3 regions of the Micromonospora sp. USAFONa4 genome follow, and region 1 is predicted to be linked to each of the others. Evidence: riboswitches for the same ligand, from Rfam matches in the RefSeq annotation. Region 1 holds a riboswitch; each other region holds the start of a gene.
What was found. A riboswitch is a leader RNA that binds a small molecule or an ion and turns the genes downstream of it on or off. The one in region 1 is predicted to bind cyclic di-AMP.
Positions count from the first base shown of each region.

Region 2: it holds a riboswitch for cyclic di-AMP, as region 1 does, so the genes downstream of both, AC0OO9_RS17460 (coiled-coil domain-containing protein) here and AC0OO9_RS06960 (coiled-coil domain-containing protein) in region 1, are expected to answer to the same signal.
Region 3: it holds a riboswitch for cyclic di-AMP, as region 1 does, so the genes downstream of both, AC0OO9_RS15085 (C40 family peptidase) here and AC0OO9_RS06960 (coiled-coil domain-containing protein) in region 1, are expected to answer to the same signal.

Region 1 covers NZ_CM170072.1:1,694,442-1,701,122, reverse strand. The annotation lists gene AC0OO9_RS06970 (1-phosphofructokinase family hexose kinase) at 1-755, opposite strand, end outside; gene AC0OO9_RS06965 (SRPBCC family protein) at 933-1,400, shown strand; gene AC0OO9_RS06960 (coiled-coil domain-containing protein) at 1,492-2,577, opposite strand; cyclic di-AMP (ydaO/yuaA leader) riboswitch at 2,591-2,722, opposite strand; gene AC0OO9_RS06955 (cation diffusion facilitator family transporter) at 2,876-3,793, opposite strand; gene AC0OO9_RS06950 (HelD family protein) at 3,870-5,987, opposite strand; gene AC0OO9_RS06945 (alpha/beta fold hydrolase) at 6,220-6,681, opposite strand, start outside.
Region 2 covers NZ_CM170072.1:3,942,657-3,949,337, reverse strand. The annotation lists gene AC0OO9_RS17490 (hypothetical protein) at 1-389, opposite strand, end outside; gene AC0OO9_RS17485 (heavy-metal-associated domain-containing protein) at 419-628, opposite strand; gene AC0OO9_RS17480 (metal-sensitive transcriptional regulator) at 779-1,081, shown strand; gene AC0OO9_RS17475 (DUF305 domain-containing protein) at 1,253-1,879, opposite strand; gene AC0OO9_RS17470 (hypothetical protein) at 1,961-2,473, opposite strand; gene AC0OO9_RS17465 (YibE/F family protein) at 2,842-4,191, shown strand; cyclic di-AMP (ydaO/yuaA leader) riboswitch at 4,358-4,489, shown strand; gene AC0OO9_RS17460 (coiled-coil domain-containing protein) at 4,493-5,509, shown strand; gene AC0OO9_RS17455 (carbonic anhydrase) at 5,610-6,362, opposite strand; gene AC0OO9_RS17450 (helix-turn-helix transcriptional regulator) at 6,571-6,681, shown strand, end outside.
Region 3 covers NZ_CM170072.1:3,442,963-3,449,643, forward strand. The annotation lists gene AC0OO9_RS15075 (C40 family peptidase) at 1-640, shown strand, start outside; gene AC0OO9_RS15080 (N-acetylmuramoyl-L-alanine amidase) at 704-2,728, opposite strand; cyclic di-AMP (ydaO/yuaA leader) riboswitch at 2,967-3,101, shown strand; gene AC0OO9_RS15085 (C40 family peptidase) at 3,114-4,154, shown strand; gene dcd (dCTP deaminase) at 4,210-4,788, opposite strand; gene AC0OO9_RS15095 (pyridoxamine 5'-phosphate oxidase family protein) at 4,867-5,418, shown strand; gene AC0OO9_RS15100 (zinc metalloprotease) at 5,559-6,545, opposite strand.

The sequences.
Region 1 (6,681 bases):
GTCATCGAGTCGCCCGCCCCGCGCGGGTCGGCCGCCTCCAGCCGGGGCATCTCGACCTCGAAGACCTCGCCGTCGACCAGGGCGAGGGCGGGCTTGTCGGCCCGGCTCACCACCACGTTCTCCGCACCGCCGTCGTGCAGGTCGTACAGGGCCCGGGTGAGCTGCTCCTCGTCGTCGCCGTCGGCGCGGCCGTCGGCGATCAGCTCCTCGTGGCTGACCTTGAGGAAGAAGACGCCGCTGTCCAGCACGGCGTCGAGGTGCTCGCCGCAGAGGTCGACCACCACCCGGCTACCGTTGGCCCCCAGGTCGGCGGCGAACCGCCGGTAGAGGTCGGCCGGGACCAGCGACGGCTCGTTCGGCCCGCTCAGCACGCTGACCGTGGCGCGCAGGCCCTCGCCGAGCGCCAGGTTGTAGAGCTCGTCCAGCTCGTGCCGGCTGAGCGGCTGGCCGGGCACGTCCACGATCTCCTGCCGGGAGCCCTCGCGGCGGTCGTGCACGTACCCGCCGCTGCCGGAGTCGCGGACCACCACCTTCAGGTGCACGCCCTCGCTGACCAGCAGCGGCTCCAGCACCTGGCCGATCTCGCCACCGAGGGCGGCGCAGAGCACCACGTCGACGCCGAGCGACATCACCATCCGGGCCTGCCAGACGCCCTGCCCGCCGGGGTGCAGGTGCAGCTCCGGCGCCTCGCTGGGCTGGTCGACGGTCACCGTCAGCCGGGGCGTGGGCGCGAAGACCATCACGTGCCCGCTCATCCGTCGTACCCGTTCATGCGCCATCCTCCGCCGGTCGACACGTACCGTGACCATCCATCAGCTGACCGTAGTGGGGTCGGCGGCCGGACGTCCGGACTCCGGGCGGGATCGGCGCGGCGTTGCCAGGGCGCCCGGCATGCGCGACGATCGGGCGACCACCGACGCTGGGGAGACGGCGTGCTCAGGCGAAGTTCCTTCAGCTACACCGTCCAGGCGTGCTGCTCCCTCGCGGAGGCCGCGGCGCTGCTCGCCGACCCCACCCGGCAGGAGGACCTGCACCCGCTGATCGTCCGGGTCCGCCGGGTTCCGCCCCGTCCTGGCGCGCGGGCCAGCTACGACATCACCGATCGACTGGCCGCCGGGCCGGTGCGCCTGCCGATCACCTACCGGGCCGACGTCCTCGTCGTCGAGCCCGACGAGATCGTCACCGTGGCCCGGCAGTGGCCTGCCACCACGGTGCGCAACCACACCCGGCTGCGGGCGGAGCCCGACGGGGTGGTCCGCATCGAGGTCGAGATCACCCTCGCCGCGCCCGCGCCGCTCTTCGGCTACGCGTTCCGCCAGGCCCGCGCCGCCCACCTCGGGCTGGCCGCCCGCCTCGCCACGGCCCTCGACACGAGCCCGCCCGGGTCGCCGGCCGGCTGACCGCCGGACGGGCCGGCCGCGGTGAGCCGGAGGCGAAGGACGCCGTCGCGCCCCGGTCACCCGCGACGGGCGGGGCACCGGGGCGCGGGCGTCAGTAGACCGACAGGTGCACGTGGTTGGTGTGGTCGCTGGACGGGTCGCCGTTGGCCCCGCTGTACGACTTCCAGCCGCTGCTGGGGAGCCAGATCTGCCTGTACCAGATCACGTAGAGCACGGCGAGCCGGTCGGCGTTGCGCACGAAGTACGCCGACAGGTTGTTGCCGTACGTCCGGTCGCCGCCGGTGGCGTCGCCGCCGAAGCCGCCCTTCTGAGCCGCAAAGTCGCAGGCCCGGCCCTTCGGGTGTTCGCCCGAGCCACCGGGGCGGTAGCAGGAGACGTAGCGGGTGAAGCCCGCCGCCTTGGCCTGGTTGAGCGCGTGCAGGGTGCGCGGCGTGATGCAGCCGTTGGCGGGGGTGGGGTCGTTGACGCTGCACGACTCGCGCGGCCAGGAGCCGTCGGAGTTGCGCGGGGCCGCCTTCGCCGTCTTGCTGGAGGTGCCGCCCGGCGAGGTGCCCGCCCCCGTGGACTGCTGCCGCTGTTGCTGCTGCTCGCGGTTGGCGACCGTCAGCGCCCGCTCGGCCTGCTCCTTGCGCTTGGCCATCACGGTGACCTGCTTGCGCTGCTCCCGGATCTCGCCGTCCAGGGCGAGCTTGGTGCGGGTGGCCTGGTCCCGGGTCTCCTGGAGTTCGCGCAGGGCCCGGTCCTCCTTGGCGGCCACCGCGTCGAGGGCGGCGGCGCGGTCCATGAAGCCGTCCGGCGAGCTGCTGTTGAGTAGGGCGGACGCCACGCTGAGTCGGCCGGTGCGGTAGGCCGCCCCCGCGATCTCGCCGACCCTGGCGGTGTGCGCGGCCAGCTCGACCTCGGTGGTCTTGAGCTGCGCGGCGAGCTGCTGCTGCCGCCTGGCCGACGTGTCCAGGGCGCGCTTGGCGTCGAGGTAGCCCTTGCTGGCGGCCTCCAACTGGGCCCGCAGGGCGGGGGTGCCGCCCTCCTCGTCCTGGCCGGGGGCCGCCGCGAGCAGTCCGGCCCGGGTGGCGGCCGCCGCCGGGGCGGCGGTGACCGGGGCCACCGCGGCGCCGAGGGCGAGCATCGTGGCGATCAGGGCCGCCGTCCGGGCGGCACGTCGTCGTACAGGTGCCATCACTGGCATACACGTGTCCTTCCGTCAGCCGCCGACCGGGTTAGCTGACGGGTTCGGGACGGAAGATCCCTACCGCTGAAGCGGATGCACCCCACGAACATGGTTCCCCGGTTCGCCCCGCCGGGCGATTAGGCGGCGGCCACCGCCGGCACCGGTGGGTGCCGCCTGGCGGAGGCCGAAGCCGAGCCTACCGGTGCCGGTGTGACTGATGCAGCGCAGGTGACGCAGGGTGTACGTCCACTAACAGTCAAATCCGGCATAAGCGCACAATACTCTCCCAGATTTAAGGTTGTCCTCATTACCACTCAAGCGACCCGCAGGCCCCGCGCGACGCTCCGGGCTCGATCTGCAACGTGGCGTGCTCGATGTGGAAGTCGTCGTGCAGCGCGGCCCGGGCGGCGCCCAGCACCGCGCCGACCTCCGCGCCGGGTGCCATGGTCAGGTGGGCCGAGGCCACCTCCATCCCGGAGGTCAGCGTCCAGACGTGCAGGTCGTGCACCTCGGCGACGCCGGGCACGGCGGCCAGTCGGTCGTGCACCGCGGTCACCTGGAGGTGCTCCGGCGCGGCCTGCACCAGGATGCGCAGCGCGGCCCGCCCGAGCCGCCAGGTGCGCGGCAGGATGAGCACCCCGATCGCGACCGCCACCAGTGGGTCCGCCCACCACCAGCCGGTGGTGGCGATCAGCAGCGCGGCCCCGATCACGCCGAGTGACCCAAGCAGGTCGCCGAGCACCTCCAGGTACGCGCCGTGGACGTTGATGCTCTCCTTCGCCCCGGAGCGCAGCAGCGCGAAGGCGCCGATGTTGGCGAGCAGGCCGAGCACGGCGACCACCAGCATCGGGCCGGCCAGCACCTCCGGCGGGTCGCCGAAGCGGCGTACCGCCTCGATCACGACGTAGACCGCGACGCCGCAGAGCAGGGCGGCGTTGGCCAGTGCTGCCAGTACCTCCAGCCGGTAGAGGCCGAAGGTGCGCTGCGGGTCGGCGCCCGCCCGCCGGGTCGCGGCGATCGCCGCGAGCGCCATGCCGATGCCGAGCACGTCGGTGAACATGTGCCCGGCGTCGCTCAGCAGGGCCAGCGAGCCCGTGCGGAAGGCCGCCACCGCCTCCACCACCATGAGGCCGGCGAGCAGCCCGAACGCCGCCCAGAGCCGGCCCCGGTGGCGGTGCGCGGCATTCGCCACCGACCCGTGATGGTGGTCATGACCTGCGCCCACGCGCCCACCCTCCGTCAGGCGTCCGGATTCACGTTCAATCTATGCTCACATCGCTATGTATGCAAGTAACGGCAGCTCAGCCGATCGGGTCGACGGTGGTCAGCCGCTGGGTGGCCCGGGACAGCGCCACGTAGAGCGTCCGCACCCCCGACCCCGGGTCGGCCCGGATCTCGCCCGGGGCGACGAGGACGACCCCGTCGTACTCCATGCCCTTGGCCTCCAGGCTGGTCACCACCTGCAAACGCGGCGCGCCGAGCCCGCCCAGCCAGCCGGCCACCTCGTCGCGGCGCGGCACCGGCGTGATCACCCCGACCGTGCCCTCGACCTCGGCGAGCAGCGCGCCGGCCGCCGCCACCACCGCGGCCTCCAGCTCCCCCGGCGGCACCGACAGCGCGACCGGGTCGACGCCGGTGGAGCGCACCGCCCGGGGCAGCGGCAGGTCCGGGTGCAGCCGGCGGATCTCGGCCGCCGCCACCGCGAAGATCTCCGCCGAGTTGCGGTAGTTCGTGGTGAGGGTGAAGTGGTGCCGCTTGCGCCGGCCCAACGCCTGGTCCCGGGCCCGGTGCAGCTCCTCGGGATCCCCCGTCCACGCCGTCTGCGCCGGGTCGCCCACCACCGTCCATGAGGCCAGCCGGCCCCGCCTGCCGATCATGCGCCACTGCATCGGCGAGACGTCCTGCGACTCGTCGACCACCACGTGCGCGTACTCCCGGTAGTCGTCCGGGCGTTCCCGCGCCGCCTCGCGGGCGGCGCGCTGCCGGTCGGCGAAGGTGCTCAGCTCGCGGACCCCACCGGCCAGCTGGAACGGGTCCCGCTTCGCCCGGGCGGGCTTCATCGGCTTGCCGAGCAGCGCGTCAAGCTCGTCGAGCAGGGCGATGTCGGCGATCGTCAACCCGGCGGCGTCGAGGCTGCGGTACGCGTCGGTCAGCAGCCGGATCTCGGCGCGGGAGAGGATCCCCTCGGCGTAGCGGTGCAGCCGGTCCGGACGGGCCAGCCAGCCCAGCACGTGCCGGGGGTGCAGCCGGGGCCACCACGCCTTCAGGAACTCCCGGAACTCCGGCCGCTCGGCGATCTCGTCCTCGAACGCGCGCTGCTCGGGCAGCCGGCCCACGCCCAACCTGCGGGCCTGCGCCCACAGCGCCGCGAAGACCCCGTCGAAGCCGGCCCGGCGCACCTCGTTGCGGCGGGCGCCCCGGGGCATCGCCCGATCCCGGATGCCGTCCAGCTCGCGGCCCTCCAGCCGGAGCAGCTCGCCCCGGTAGAGCAGGCGCAGCTCGGTCGGGCCGCCCGGCACCGCGTCCCGGACCGCCCGCTCCAGCACCCGCCGCATCCGCAGCGAGCCCTTCACCGCCGCCACCGCCGGCGGATCGGTGCGGGTGGCGGTCAGGCCCGCGAAGAGGGTGCCCAGCGAGTGCAGGGTGGCGGTGTCCTCGCCGAGCGAGGGCAGCACCGAGGCGATGTACTCGACGAAGACCGAGGACGGGCCCACCACCAGGATGCCGCCGCCGGCGAACCGGCTGCGGTCGGAATAGAGCAGGTACGCGGCCCGGTGCAGGGCGACGGCCGTCTTCCCGGTGCCCGGACCGCCGGAAACGATCGTCACGCCCGAGCCGGGGGAGCGGATGGCCTCGTCCTGCTCCCGCTGGATGGTGGCGACGATGTCCCGCATCCCCCGGCCGGTGGCCTTCGACAGCGTGGCCAGCAGCGCGCCGTCGCCGACCACCGCCATGTCGGCGGGCGCGGCGACCGGATCGAGCAGGTCGTCCTCGATCCGGGTGACCCGCTCGGCGGAGGACTGGATCGTGCGCCGCCGCACCACGCCCAGCGGCTGCGCGGGGGTGGCCTGGTAGAAGGCGGCGGCTGCCGGGGCCCGCCAGTCGACCACCAGCGTGGACGCGTCGTCGTCGCGGATGCCGAGCCGCCCGACGTGCAGCACCTGCCGGTCGAGCAGGTCCAGCCGGCCGAAGACCAGGCCCTCGTGCTCGGCGTCCAGCATGTGCCGCCGCCGTGCGGCGTGGAACACCATCGCGTCCCGTTCGACAAGCGCCCCGAAGTTGCCCACCCGGGCGAGCCGGTAGCCCTCCTTCTCGGCGCTGACCGCCGACCGGCGCAGCTCGGCCAGTCGGGCGTACACCCGGTCGAGATGCCGCTGCTCGACGGCGATCTCCTGTTCCAGGGTGGTCTGGTCGGTCACCGCTCGCTCCTCCTGACGTCGGCGGCGGGCGGCGCGAACCGTGCGAACCGCGCCAGGCCAACCGCAAGAGGGTACGGCCCGCAGGCAACCAGCGGCGCCACCGGTGCGGGAAAGGAACCCGCGTCACGCCCGCAGGGGCCGCGACGCGCTCCCCGCCGGGCCCGGTCCAGTCCGCGTGGCGCTTCCCGTCGGGCCCGGTTCAGCCCGTGCCGCGCTCTCTGCCGGGCCCGGTTCAGTCCGCGCGGGTGGCGGCGGTGGCGCCCGCCCCGGGGGCGGTGAGCACGCGACGGAGCACGCCGCCGAGCGCCGCGTTGACCTCGTCGGGGCGTTCCATCATCAGCATGTGCCCGGCACCCGGGCAGACGGTCAGCTCGGTCGCCGGCAGCGCGCCGGCGATCGACTCGGCGCAGGGCGGCGGGGTGAGCCGGTCCCGGTCGCCGACCAGGGCGGCGGCCGGCAGGTGGGCCAGCGCGGCGAGGGTGTCCAGCCGGTGCTGCGCCCCGATGGACGCGCGGAACCCGCCGATCGAGCGGAGGGTCGCGCGGGCCACCGCCGAGGTGACCAGCCGGATGTCGTGCGGGTCGCAGCGGTCGCCGAAGAGCATCCAGCGGATGCTGGGACGCAGCGCGCGCAGCAGCGCCCGGGGCGGTCGCCAGGCCCCGCACCGGGCCAGCACGCCGGCCCCCGTGGTCTC
Region 2 (6,681 bases), 2.2 Mb from region 1:
GGCGCCATCTCCGGGTGCACGTGCCGGAAACCGGAGAGGTCGCGGCGGGCCACGATCAGGTGCATGCGCTTGTCGTGCGCCACGTCGTACGCGGTCACCGCCCGGCCGTCCGGGCCGGTGACCTGGAAGGCGAACTGCCCGGCCGGGGCGTCCACCGGGCGCAGGGTGTAGCCGCGGTCGGAGACGAGCAGGCCGCCGGGCAGGTGCGCCGCCGCGCCGTTGTCGCCCCCGTGTCCGTCCTCGCCGTCGTTCCCGTGCCCCCCGGTGGCGTCGTGCGGGGCTTCGGCGGGCGGCGCCACGGGGTCGGCCACCCGGCCGACCCCGTACGTCGCGCCGAACACCACCGCGAGGCCGAGGGCGAAACCGCTCAGCTTCGTCGCCGTGTTCATGATGTGCCTCGTCTCCCCCGTGCCCGCCGTCAGGCGCCGACGAGGTCGTAGCCGGCCTCGTCGACGGCGGAGCGCACGGTGTCGGTTTCCAACGGACCTTCGCTGGTGACGGTGACCTGACCGGCGGCGACGTCGACCTGGACGTCGCTGACGCCCGGGATCGCGCCGACCTCGGTGCTGACCGCGGTGGCGCAGTGCCCACAGGTCATGCCCTGCACCTGGTACGTCGTGGTGATCATGGAACTCTCCTCTCGACGCCTCCAGCCTATACCCCCCAGGGGTAAACCGGAGGCGGACCGGTGCCTGCGTCATGTACCGGTACCCGGTGGGGGTATCCCGGCTGGAAGCGAACGTACCATACCCCCGAGGGGTACGGTATCCTCGACCCCATGACCACACCGACGCCCACCCCGACCAGGGGCTACACCGCCACCAAGGATCAGCTGCTCGCGCGGCTGCGCCGCGTCGAGGGGCAGGTCCGTGGCATCGAGAAGATGGTCGACGAGGATCGCTACTGCATCGACGTGCTCACCCAGATCTCCGCGATCCAGGCCGCCCTGGACAAGGTCGCGCTGGGCCTGCTCGACGGGCACGCCCGGCACTGCATGCGCGAGGGCGCGGCCGAGGGCCGGGCCGACGAGATGGCCACCGAGATGATGGCCGCCGTCGGCCGCCTCATGAAGCGCGGCTGACCACCGGCAGGCTCCTTCGCCCGTCGGCGCACCGGTTCCGCGCGCCGGGGCCCTCACGGCCGGATCCGCGCGCCGGGCCCTCCAGGCCGGGTCCGCGCACCGGGCCCCTCCGGGCCGGATCCGGTGGCGGCGCCCCGGCGCCCCCGGATCCGGGACGCCGGGGCGGGCGGCTCAGAACCGGCCGAGGATCTTGCGCATCGTGTCGATCTCCGCCTGCTGGGTGCTGACGATCTGCTGGGCCATTGCCTTGGCCTCCGCGTTCACGCCCCGGGCCAGCTCGTCGCGCGCCATGGTGATCGCGCCCTCGTGGTGGGCGATCATCATGGTCAGGAACTGCCGGTCGAACTCCCGGCCGGTGGCAGCCGCCAGCTTCGCCATGTCGGCGTCGGACATCATGCCGGGCATGCCGTGGTCCATGTGCGGCATGCCGCCCGGCGACGGCACCGGCCGCCCCCAGGCCGCCAGCCAGCCGCTCATCGTGGCGATCTCGGGCCCCTGGGCGGCCTTGATCTCCGTGGCGAGCCGCTTGACCTCCGGATCCGCCGCCCGCGTCGGCGCCAGTTCGGCCATCTCCACCGCCTGCTGGTGGTGCGGAATCATCATCTGGGCGAACATCACGTCCGCATCGCCGAACGCGGCCGCACCGGTGGCGGTGGCGGCCGGCCCGCCGGTGCCGGGGGTGCCGTGCCCCGCCCCCGGCGACGAGTGGTCGTCGCCGCCGCAGGCGGCGAGGGCGAGGGCGGTGGTGACGGCGACGCCGGCCAGGGCGGCACGGCGCGCGAGGGTACGAGTGGTCATGGTGGAGCCTTTCGGTGTCGGAACGTACGCGGCATGACGGGGACGCGGAACGGCGTGCAACCGCACCGCGTCGAACGCGTCCTACCTGCGCAGCACCGAGACCGTGGCGAGCCGCAGACCGACCGGCCGGGGCGGCGGGGCCCGGGGCGGTGGGAAGGCCCGGACCGGACCGCCCCCGGTCGGGCCGACGGCGCGTAGGCGGACCGACAGCAGCGCCGCCAGCAGCAGCGCGGCCGTGAACACGCCCAGCACCGCCAGGCACACGCCCCACCCGGGCAGCCCTCCCCCCGTGCGACCGCCAGCGGACAGGAGTTCCTCGGAGACGCAGCCCCCGGGACAGCCCACGACGGTCTGGAGGGCCAACCCGGCGGTGTGCGGGCCGGGCGCGGCGGCGTGCGGGCCGGGCACGGCGGCGTGCGGGCCGGGCACGGCGGCGTGCGGGCCGGGCGCGGCGGCGGCGTGCGCCGACGGGTTCGCGGGATGACCCGTCTGGTGCGAGTCGTGGCCGATCGTGTGCATCGCGGCCAGCCCGAGCAGCGTGCCGACGAGCAGCAGGAGCCGCGCGCCCCGCGCCGCCGTCACCGTCGTCCGCACGTCCCTCACGCTAGCGCGTCGGCCCGTGCCGCACGGGCACCACCCACGACCGGCGCGCGCAGGTCCCGCGCGTGGGCGTGCCGGGGCGGGCGTGGCGAAGGTCCGCGCCGCGACACCACCCGCACGACCTGCGCCCCGATGCCGGGGTGGCTACCATTCGGCCGGTGGCCCTCCGGACTCCGCACCGCCCGCGCCGCGCCCTCCGCCGGGCGACGGCGCCGACCACCCGTCGGCGGACGGGAGCCGACGACCACGGCACGTGACCACAGCGCCACGTGGAGGCGGTTCCCGCCCCCGAGCCCGTGGCGACGCTGAACCGACCGGCCCGCCGGCCCGTACCCCGCCCTGGATTCGTAGGGAGACACACGTTGGGCGCCGACCACACCCGTCCCGCTCCGTCCGCCCCGCCGAGGGTGCGGCGGATCCTCGTCGCGACGGTGGTGCCCCTCTTCGTCGCCACGCTGATCGCGGCCCTGGTGCTGTGGCCGTGGGACGCGCCCGACCCGGCGACCGGCACCGACGCACCCCGCTACCACGGCACGGTGACACGGGTGGTGACGGAGCCCTGCCCGCCCGCCCCGGAGGCCCCGGAGGGGAGCCCCGACGCGCCGCAGGGCCCCTGCGGCACGGTCACCGTACGGGTGCAGGACGGCCCCGACGCCGGCCAGCAGATCCAGACGCCGATCCCGGCCGGGCCCGGTGCGCCGACCATCGCCGTGGACGACGAGATCATCCTGGTCGAGCTCACCGACCCCGCCGACCCCACGGCCAGCACCTACAACATCGCCGAGCACCAGCGCGGCAAGCCGCTGGTCTGGCTGGTGGCGCTCTTCGCGGCCGCCATCGTCGCCTTCGGGCGGTGGCGCGGGCTGGCCGCGCTGGGCGGCCTGGCGGCGAGCTTCGCCATCCTGCTGACCTTCGTGCTGCCGGGCATCAGCGCCGGGAACCCGCCCCTGCTGGTCGCGGTCGTCGGCGCCGCTCTGATCATGTTCGTGGTGCTCTACCTGACCCACGGCGTGACGGCGCAGACCTCGGTCGCCGTGCTCGGCACGCTGGGCAGCCTGGTGCTGACCGGTGTCCTCGGCACGATCGCCACCGCCGCGACCCACCTGACCGGGTTCGGCTCCGAGGACGCCACCACGCTGTCGATGTACCAGGCCGACGTCGACCTGCACGGGCTGCTGCTGGCCGGGATCATCATCGGCTCCCTCGGCGTGCTGGACGACGTCACGGTGACCCAGGCCGCCACGGTCACCGAGCTGGCGCACGCCAACCCCGGGCTGTCCCGGACGCAGCTCTACCGGGCGGCGACCCGGGTCGGCCGGGCGCACATCGCCTCGACGGTGAACACCATCGTGCTGGCGTACGCGGGCGCCTCCCTGCCGGTGCTGCTCCTGCTGACCGCCGACTCGCGGGCGGTGACCCAACTTCTCACCAGCGAGTTCCTCGCCCAGGAGATCGTCCGCAGCGCGGTCGCCACCCTGGGCCTGATCGCCGCCGTGCCGCTGACCACCGCGCTCGCGGCCCTGGTGACCACGGCCGGCCGACGCGGCGGGGACGCCACCGACCGCGCCGCGCCCGCGACCGCGCCGACACCCCGGCCGGCGACCGACCGATCCGAGGCGCTGGAGGCCCTCAGCGGGCCGCGTGGGGACACGCCGTCCGCCACTCCCGCCGGATGGCCCGACGGGCGCAGAAGTACGGACACCGCATGGTGACGCTGCTCAGCGTGACCGAACAGGACGTTCGTCCTGATAAACGCGTCACTGGTCACCGTCCGCCATTACGAAATAACGCATCTAGTCGGCTTAGGGACGTAGATCCCCGGGAGCGTTCTCGGGTAACCTCGCTGCCGGTCACCGCCGAAGGCGCGCAGCGGCGCCTGCGGTGCCGCCGCCCAATCGCCGCGAGGCGAACCGGGGACCCAGGTACGTGGGGTGAATCCGCGACAGCGGTAGGGGCCACTTCCGCCCCGAACCCGTCAGCTAACCCGGTCGGCGGTCGACGGAAGGGAAAACTGTGACGGCACCCCTACGCCGCTGGTTGACGCCCGTGGTGGCCGTACTCGCCGCTCTGGCGGTCTTCGCCGGGCCTCTCCCGGCGGCGGCCGCGCCCACCCCGCCCAAGCCCTCCGGGCACGGGGACGACGAGCCCAAGCTGCTCGACGACCTCATCGAGGCCCGGAACCGGTCCTACGTGCAGGCCAAGGCGAAGCTGGCGAAGTCGAAGAAGCGCCAGCTCGAACTGGCCCTGGAGGTCTCCCGGGCGCAGGCCGAACTGAGCGCGCTGGCCCCCCAGGTCAGCCAGATCGCCGCCCAGTCCTACCGCACCGGGCGGATCGGCGCGGTGTCCATGCTGCTGGACACCGCCAGCCCCGACTCGTTCGTCAAGCGCGCCGCCGCCCTCGACGAGCTCAACCTGGTCAACTCCAAGAAGCTCGCCGAGGTGAACGCGGTCAAGGACCGCGCCGAGCAGGCCAAGCTGGCGCTCGACACCGAGGTCCGCGAACAGCAGAAGCTGACGAACGAGATGGCGCGCGGCAAGCGGGAGGCGGAGAAGGCGCTCGCGCTGGTCGGCGGCAGAGGGCTGACCAGTGGCAAGGTGGTCGCCACCTCGCCGGTGGCGAAGATCGCGCCGGGACGGACGGCCGACGGCGACTGGACGCCGCTGTCACCCACCGAGGACGACCCCACCACCTCCGGCCGCATCACCGCGCGCACCCTGCACATGTACAAGGAGGTCAAGCGGGCCGGCTTCAACCGGTTCGTCGGCTGTTACCGCCCCGGCGGGCCGTACGAGCACCCGAAGGGCCGGGCCTGCGACTGGTCGCTGCAGAAGAGCGGCTTCTCCCCCTGGCACAACGACGACACCTACATGTACGGCAACAACCTGACCGCGTTCCTGGTCCGCAACGCCGACCGGCTCGGCATCTACTACGTGATCTGGAACAGACAGATCTGGTTCCCGGCGACGGGCTGGAGTTCCTACAGCGGTCCGTCGAACCACACCGACCACGTCCACGTGTCACTGCTCTAGCCGGGACCACACGTACACACAGAGGGCCGCCCCGCCGGACGCGGGAGCGGCCCTCTGCCGTCGTGCGGGCCCGCCGCGACGACCTGCCGGGCGGACGGAGTCAGGCGAGCGCGGCGCTGGCCGCCGCCTCCGGCGCGTCGGCCGTGCGGGCGGGCACCTCGGCCACCGTCCGCACCTCGCCGGCGGTCAGCCGGTACGACATGCCGACCACCCCGCAGCGGCCGGCGGCCACCTCCGCGGCGAGGACGGCGGAGCGGCCCAGCATCGCCTCGACGGTGTGCGCGATGTGGATGTCGACGATGCCGTCGATGTCGTGCACGCCCTCGGCGGCGGCCCGGCGCAGGCTGGGCACCACGGCGTCCACCACGGCGCACAGGTGCCCGACCGGAGGGGTGCCGGTGGCGTCCGCCGCACGAGCCGCCTGGACGGCCCCGCAGGAGTCGTGACCGAGCACCACCACCAGCGGCGTGCCCAGGACCGTGACGGCGTACTCCACGCTGCCCAGCACCTCGGGACCGATGGTGTGCCCGGCGGTGCGGACCACGAAGAGGTCACCGAGGCCGCGGTCGAAGATGATCTCGGCGGCGAGCCGGGAGTCGGAGCAACCGACGATAACCGCGAAGGGGTGCTGCCCGTCGGCGACCGCGGCGCGGTGCCCGGCGTCCTGGTTGGGGTGGCGCGGGGCGCCGGTCACGAACCGCCGGTTGCCGGCGTGCAGCTCGGCGAGCGCCTGCCCGGGACTCGCGGGGACGGCGATCGCGGTGCCGACGTCGGCCGGGGCCCCGCCCGTGGCCGGCACCGGGAGCGTCCGCTCCGGGCCCGGTTGGCTTCCTGGCGATCCGGGACGACTCATCCCACACCTCGCTACCTCACGTGAACGGCCTGGTCACCCGGGCCGACGCTGGACGCGGGCTGCCACCACCGTCACACGCACTGCAAGATACGTCAAGGGATGCGTGATATGCATTTCATATGTTCGGCGGCCCCGGCGCGGCGGCCGGGGCTCCACGCGTCCGTCGGCCGCGAGGGCGCGCAGGAAAACACGAAGCAGGGGCCATACGATGGCGGGCATGGCGACGACAGGGGAGAACGGGAGCACCCGCAACTGGACCTTCCTCACCAACCACGGGCACGTGCTGCTCGCCATCGCCCGCAATCCCACCGCCCGGCTC
Region 3 (6,681 bases), 1.7 Mb from region 1:
CGGCGCGCTGCTGGTCAGCGCCAAGCCCGACACGCTGACCGAGCAGCTGACGCTGCTGGACCGGCTGGCCGCCCAGGAGCGCAAGCAGCTCGAGGGCGTGACCCGGGTCCGCCAGAAGTACGACACGGAGAAGCAGAAGCTCGACACGCTGATCGTGTCGCAGACGAAGCAGCAGAACGACCTGGCGGCGAAGAAGAAGCAGATCGACGCCGACATCAAGAAGCTCGAGGCGTCGATGCCGGTGACGACCGTCAAGACGGAGAAGTGCCCGACCATCAACGGCGTGGTCAGCGAGGCGGCCCGCACCGCGATCCGCACCGCCTGCGCGCAGGTCGGCGACCCGTACGTCTGGGGTGCCACCGGCCCGAACTCGTTCGACTGCTCCGGCCTCACCCAGTACGCCTACAAGGCGGCGGGGATCCACCTGACGCACTTCACGGGTGCGCAGTGGAACGAGGGCAAGGCCATCCCGCGCTCCGAGGCGCGCCCGGGTGACCTGGTCTTCTTCAAGGCCGACCTGAGTCACGTCGGCCTCTACCTCGGCAACGACAAGATGGTGCACGCGCCCCGGGCCGGCAAGCCGGTCAACGTCTCCAGCATCAACACGATGCCGGTGGCAGGGTTCCGCAGGCCCGGCTGATCAGCTTCGCGCAACGAGAGAAGGCCCCCGGTCGGACCGGGGGCCTTCTTCGTGCGGGTGCGGTCAGCGCGGCGCGCCCAGCGGGGACGGCACCAGGTTCACGTCGTCCAGGTTGACGTACATGATCCGGTGGCCGAACTGGACCTGCACGTACCTGTTGTCGCCCCGGATGACCGTCTGGTCGTGGGGGGCGGACCCGTCGAACGTGGTGGCCCGGTAGTACTCGCCGGGGAGCAGGTTGCCGACGGCGTACCGCTGGCCGGCCGAGAGCGTGTACTGCAGCGGCGAGATCGCCTGGTACGGCACGCCCTCCGGGTACGCGGCCTGCTCCGGGTAGGCCCGGCCGTACACCGGGATGGTGGCCTTACCGGCCTTCGGGGTCACCACGAACCCGACGGTCCACTTTGCGGTCGGCTTGGCGGCGGGGTTGTGGAACCACCCCTTCTGGCCGAGGTACCAGATCGCGGTCCAGTCGCCCTGCACCTCGGCCAGCGCGTACGTCTGGCCGGCCGAGACGCGGGCGCCGTGGTCGGAGACGTACGTGGTGTTCGGCGTGCCGTCGGGCCGCAACGCGATGTCGTTGACCAGCGGCGCGTCGTGGCTCGGCGCGTTGTGCAGGAACAGCGCGGAGGAGCCGCGCAGCGGGCAGGGAGCCGTCGCCGGGGGCGGGTTCGGCACGCCCGGAGGCTGCCGGTTGCAGCCGGTGAACGGCGGCTGGTTGGTGGCGAAGTCCGGGTCGATGGTGACCAGCCCGGTCCGGTGCGTGCCGGTCGACTTGAACGGCGCCTTGAGCAGGTCGAAGTAGTGCGACCAGTTCCAGTACGGTCCCGGGTCCCAGTGCATGCCGCGCACGTTCGCGGCGACGGTGCCGGGGACGTTGTCGTGCCCGATGATGTGGTTGCGGTCCAGCGGGATGTTGTACGCCCGTGCCAGGTGGCGGACCAGCTTGGCGGAGGTGCGGTACATCGCCTCGGTGTACCAGGTGCCGTGCCCGGCGAAGCCCTCGTGTTCGAGGCCGATGGACTTGGCGTTCACGTACCAGTTGCCGGCGTGCCAGCCGACGTTCTTGGTCTTGATGTGCTGGGCGATGTGCCCGTCCACCGAGCGCAGGGTGTAGTGCCAACCCACCCGCTTCGGGTCCTTGACCAGGTTGACGCTGGGACCGAAGTAGCCCTCGGTGTCGTGGATGACGATGTACTCGATCTTCTGCTGGGTGGGACGGTTGCCCAGGTCGTGGTTGCCGTAGTCGCCCAGGGTGGGGCCGTAGTTCTCGTACGGCGCCGGGATCCACTCGCAGGAGATGTCGTCCGGGCACTCCAGCCCGTCCGGCCGGGCGAGCTTGCGCAGGTTCAGCCGGTCCAGCCAGGAGCGGTTCGGCTGGACCGCCTGGCCGGCCAGCGTGACCCGCTGCCCGTCGTCGGTCACCCGGCTGTCGCCCGTGGCGATGGTGGCGTACACCTCGTTGGCGAAGGCCGCCGCGGCGTCGGCGCTGTCCGCGCCGGAGTACCGGGCCACCGCGCCGTACCAGGCCGCCGGGTCGGTGCCGGCGCCGACCGGGGCGCCGATCTCCTTCTGGTACGCGGCCAGCAGCGCCGCGCCGCCCCGGATGTTCGCCGTGACGTCCGTCCGCAGCGACTCCTCGCTGGCGCCGGTCAGCCCGGCGGCGGCGTCGACGGTCCGCAGCGCGGCCTCGGCGGGCGGCGTGGCGGCCGGCGGCTCGTGGGCCTCGGCGAGGGACGGGCGGGAGTCGTCGCCGCGCGGGTCCTCGGTGCCCTCGTCGTGGTGCGTGCCGCCGGCGAGGGCGGCGACGTGCTCGGCGTCGGTGAGGTGCATCGGTCCGTAGCCGCCGCTGGTGCTCGGCGTGCCGGCGTTGGTGTCCCAGCGGGACTGCAGGTAGGAGACTCCGAGCAGGACGCTCTCCGGTACGCCGTACTCGGCGGCCGCGGCGGCGTACTGCTGCTGCCGGTCGTCCACCGGCGCTGCCGCGGCGGCGGACCCGGCGGCGGTGAGCGGCGTCGTCGCCATGGCGGCGGCCACGGCGGCGGCCAGCAGGACGCGTCTGCTCCTCGATGTCGCTGACAGGTGCATCAGACCCCCAGTTCGGACGGGCAAAGGTGGGGTCACCTTCGCCCCGCCCGCCGCCTCTGGTCAATACCTTTCCGTCAGACACTTCAGAAGGAAGAAAATCTTCGTCGCCCGGGTTGCGGATCCGCCCGACCCGGACGGGTACGGAGTGTCACCGCCCGTAGGGTTGCGGATCGATAACGGTCGTCTCTACTCTGGTCCTTCGTCGGCCGGTGACATTCCGTCCAACCAGGGCGGTGACGGTCCGACACCGCCGAGTCGCTCCCGAGCGAGCCGGGGACCCAGGTTCCCCGGGGTGAATCCGCAGTCCCTGCGGTAGGGCGCCCCTTCCCGCCCGAACCCGTCAGCTAACCCGGTAGGCGGTACGGAAGAAGGAGCACGAAGCCCGGTGGCACACCATGCCCCGCGGCCACCGTCGGCCCGGTCGGCCCTCGCCGACCCGGTGACGGCTGCGCCGCGCCCACGCTGGTACCGCTGCACCACCGCCCTCGCCGCCCTGGCCGCGTTCGCCGTCGTCCTGACCGGCGGCGCCACGGCGGCCCACGCCGAACCGACGGTCGCCGAGATCGAGCGGCAGATCGACGAGGACTGGAACAAGCTCGAACCGATCATCGAACGGCACAACGCCACCCGCCAGGACCTCGCCGCCAGGCGGAAGCAGGCCGACGCGCTCGCCGCGCAGATCGGGCCGCTGGAGAAGCAGGTCGACCAGGCGATGGAGAAGGTCGGCGCGCTGGCGGCCCGCGCCTACAAGGGCGAGAACGTCTCCGCCGTCAACGCCCTGCTGGGCAGCCGCTCACCGAGCGAGATGATCGGGCAGCTCGAACTGCTCGACCAGTTCGCCCAACACCAGCAGCGGGACGTGCGGCAGGTCGCCGAGCTGCGCGACCGGTTGGCCGCCAGGAAGGCACCGCTGGACGGGATGGTCGTCCAGCTCAGCCGCACCGAGGCCCAGCTCGCGGCGAAGAAGAAGCAGATCAACGCCGAGATCGACCGGTTGCAGAAGCTGCGGCTGCGGGTCTACGGCAACGGCGGCGGCGGACCGCTGCGTCCCGCCCCCTGCCCGGCCGGCTATCCCGGCGGCCCGGCCGGCACCGCCGTGAAGTTCGCCTGCGCGCAGATCGGCAAGCCCTACGTCTGGGGCGCCGAGGGGCCGAACTCGTACGACTGCTCCGGCCTGATGCTCGCCGCCTGGGCGAAGGCGGGGGTGTCGCTGCCGCACAACGCCGCACAGCAGCGCCGGGCCACCGCGTCCGTCAGCCGGGGAGAGCTGCGCCCGGGCGACCTCGTCTTCTACTACAGCGACCTGCACCACGTCGGCATGTACGTCGGCGGGGGCTGGGTGGTGCACGCCTCCCGCGCCGGGGTGCCGATCAAGATGAAGAAGGTCGACGACGGCCCGATCCACAGCTACGGCCGCCCCGGCTGAGTCGCGCGGAGGGCCCCCGCCCGGCGGGGGCCCTCCGCGTGCCCACGGGGTCGGGTCAGCGCGTCGGCCAGGTGCGCCAGTGCTGCCAGGAGCGGCTCGGGGTCGGTCCGCGCTGCCCCTGGTAGCGCGAGCCGTAGACGGCCGAGCCGTACGGGTGCTGCGCCGGCGACGAGAGCCGGAAGATGCAGAGCTGACCGATCTTCATGCCCGGCCAGAGGGTGATCGGCAGGTTGGCCACGTTGGACAGTTCGAGGGTCACGTGCCCGGAGAAGCCCGGGTCGATGAAGCCCGCCGTGGAGTGGGTGAGCAGGCCCAGCCGGCCCAGTGAGCTCTTCCCCTCCAGGCGTCCGGCGAGCTGGTCGCCGAGCGTGATCACCTCCAGCGTCGAGGCGAGCACGAACTCGCCCGGATGCAGCACGTACGGCTCGCCCTCCGGCACCTCGACCATCGACGTGAGGTCGTCCTGCTGCTGCGCGGGGTCGATGTGGGTGTAGAGGTGGTTGTTGAAGACCCGGAAGAGCTTGTCCAGGCGTACGTCGATGCTGGACGGTTGCACCAGCGCGGGCTCGAACGGCTCCAGCGCGAGCGTTCCCGCCTCGATCTCGGAGGCCAGGTCGCGGTCGGAGAGCAGCATCCGCACACCTTAGCGACCGACACGCGTGACCTGCGTGTCGGAGTGCATCTTCGTACAATTGTTCGATAGAATGCCGGCATGGCTTCCTGGTCCGAATTCGCCGCCGACGAGCCCCGCCTCGCCGACGGGATCCGCCTCCTCATGCAGCAGTACGGGCCGGGCTTCGGCTACCTGGCCACCGTCCGCGCCGACGGCGGCCCCCGGGTGCACCCGGTCTCCCCGGTGATCACCGACGAGGGGCTCTTCTGCTTCGTCGTCGACTCGCCCAAGCGGCGCGACCTGGAGCGCGACGGCCGCTACGCGCTGCATTCGTTCCCGCCGGAGGAGAGCGACGACGAAGCCTACGTCGCCGGCCACGCCCGGCCGGTGACCGACCCGGCGCGGGTGGCCCGGCTGGCCCGCAGCCACCGGGCCGCGCCGCAGGTCGACTGGCGGGTCTTCGAGTTCACCGTCGACGTGGCGATGCTGGCCCGCCGCGAGTCCGGCGTCGCGGGCGGCGCCAGCGAGTGGCACGGCCGGCCCGCCGTCCAGGTGTGGCTCGACCCCCACGCGGCCGCCGCCGGCACCGCGCTGGTGCCCGAGACCCGGCCGGGGCGCGTCGGCGACCACGCCGCCCGCCCCGCCGCCTGAGACGCGGTGCGGCGCCCCGGGCCGTCCCCCTCCGGGGCGTCGCACCGTGACCACCGCCCGACCCCCGCGTGCCCGGCCGCGCAGACGCCGGTGCCGGCCCCGTCGAGCGAGGCCGGCACCGGTCGAGTCGTACGGCGCAACTACGCCGCGCGGTACGCGTTCCAGGCGGTCAGCATGCGGCTGGCCTGCCCGGCGGTGAACTGGTACATGCAGGAGTCGTAGCTGTAGTCCATGAAGTTGGTGATCGGGTCGACGCCGGGGGCGGTGCAGGTGTCCCGCCCGGTCGGGCAGCCGGAGGCCGGCGACGCCTCGGCAGCGGTGTCGCTGACGCTGTCGCCCGAGCCGGAGCAGCCGCCCTGGAAGGTGTGGTAGAGGTTCAGCCAGTGGCCGACCTCGTGGGTGCCCGTGTCGCCCTGGTTGTAGTTGGTGGCGGTGCCGCCCGGCAGCGACTCGCTCAGCACGACGACGCCGTCCATGCTGCTGAGCTTCCGGGTCGGGAAGGTCGCCCAGCCGAGCAGGCTGTCGCTCAGCTCGCCCAGGTAGATGTTGAGGGTGTTCTTGCCACCCGTACGCAGCGAGGTCTTCATCGACCGCTCCGCCGAGGAGCCCTGCACGATCGGGTACCAGGACGGGTTCGTCACCCGGTTGATCTTCTGGAGCTGGAAGCTGAACGCGGTGGACGCGCCGCCGGTCGCCCCGCTGAACGACTGGTTCAGCACGTTGATCTGCGAGTTGACCATCGAGTCGGGGATGTTGCCGCCGGCCCGGGTGCTGTTCTCCTGGATCACGTGCACCACCACCGGGATGGTGACGGCGGCCGCCATCGTGGAGGCCCCGGCGCCGGTACGGAACCGGGCCCGCTCACGCAGCGCGGCGGCCATGTCGGCCTCGCGCTCGCGGGTCTCCGCGAGGGTCAGCTCGTTCGGCTCGTGCTTGGCGCCGCTGCCCGGCTTGACGCGGGCGTCCGAGTGGACGTCGGCCGGCTCTACGCAGACCTCGGTCGGGGCGGCGGAGAAGGCCGAAGCGGCCGGTACGACACCCACGGCGGCGGTGCTGAGCAGCAGCGCGAGGGTCGTCGACGCGACGCCGGCCGTACGCCGGGTCAGCAGGTTGGGACGGAGTCCCATGGGCCCACCTCTTTCTGGCGGCGCGACAGGGGGTATGTCACGCCGTGACTGGAACGTTGGGCAGACGTTACAACCCATCGATTGATTTGAGAATGGCCATATGTTGCCGCGGTGGAGATTTTCCTGGCAGCGGCTG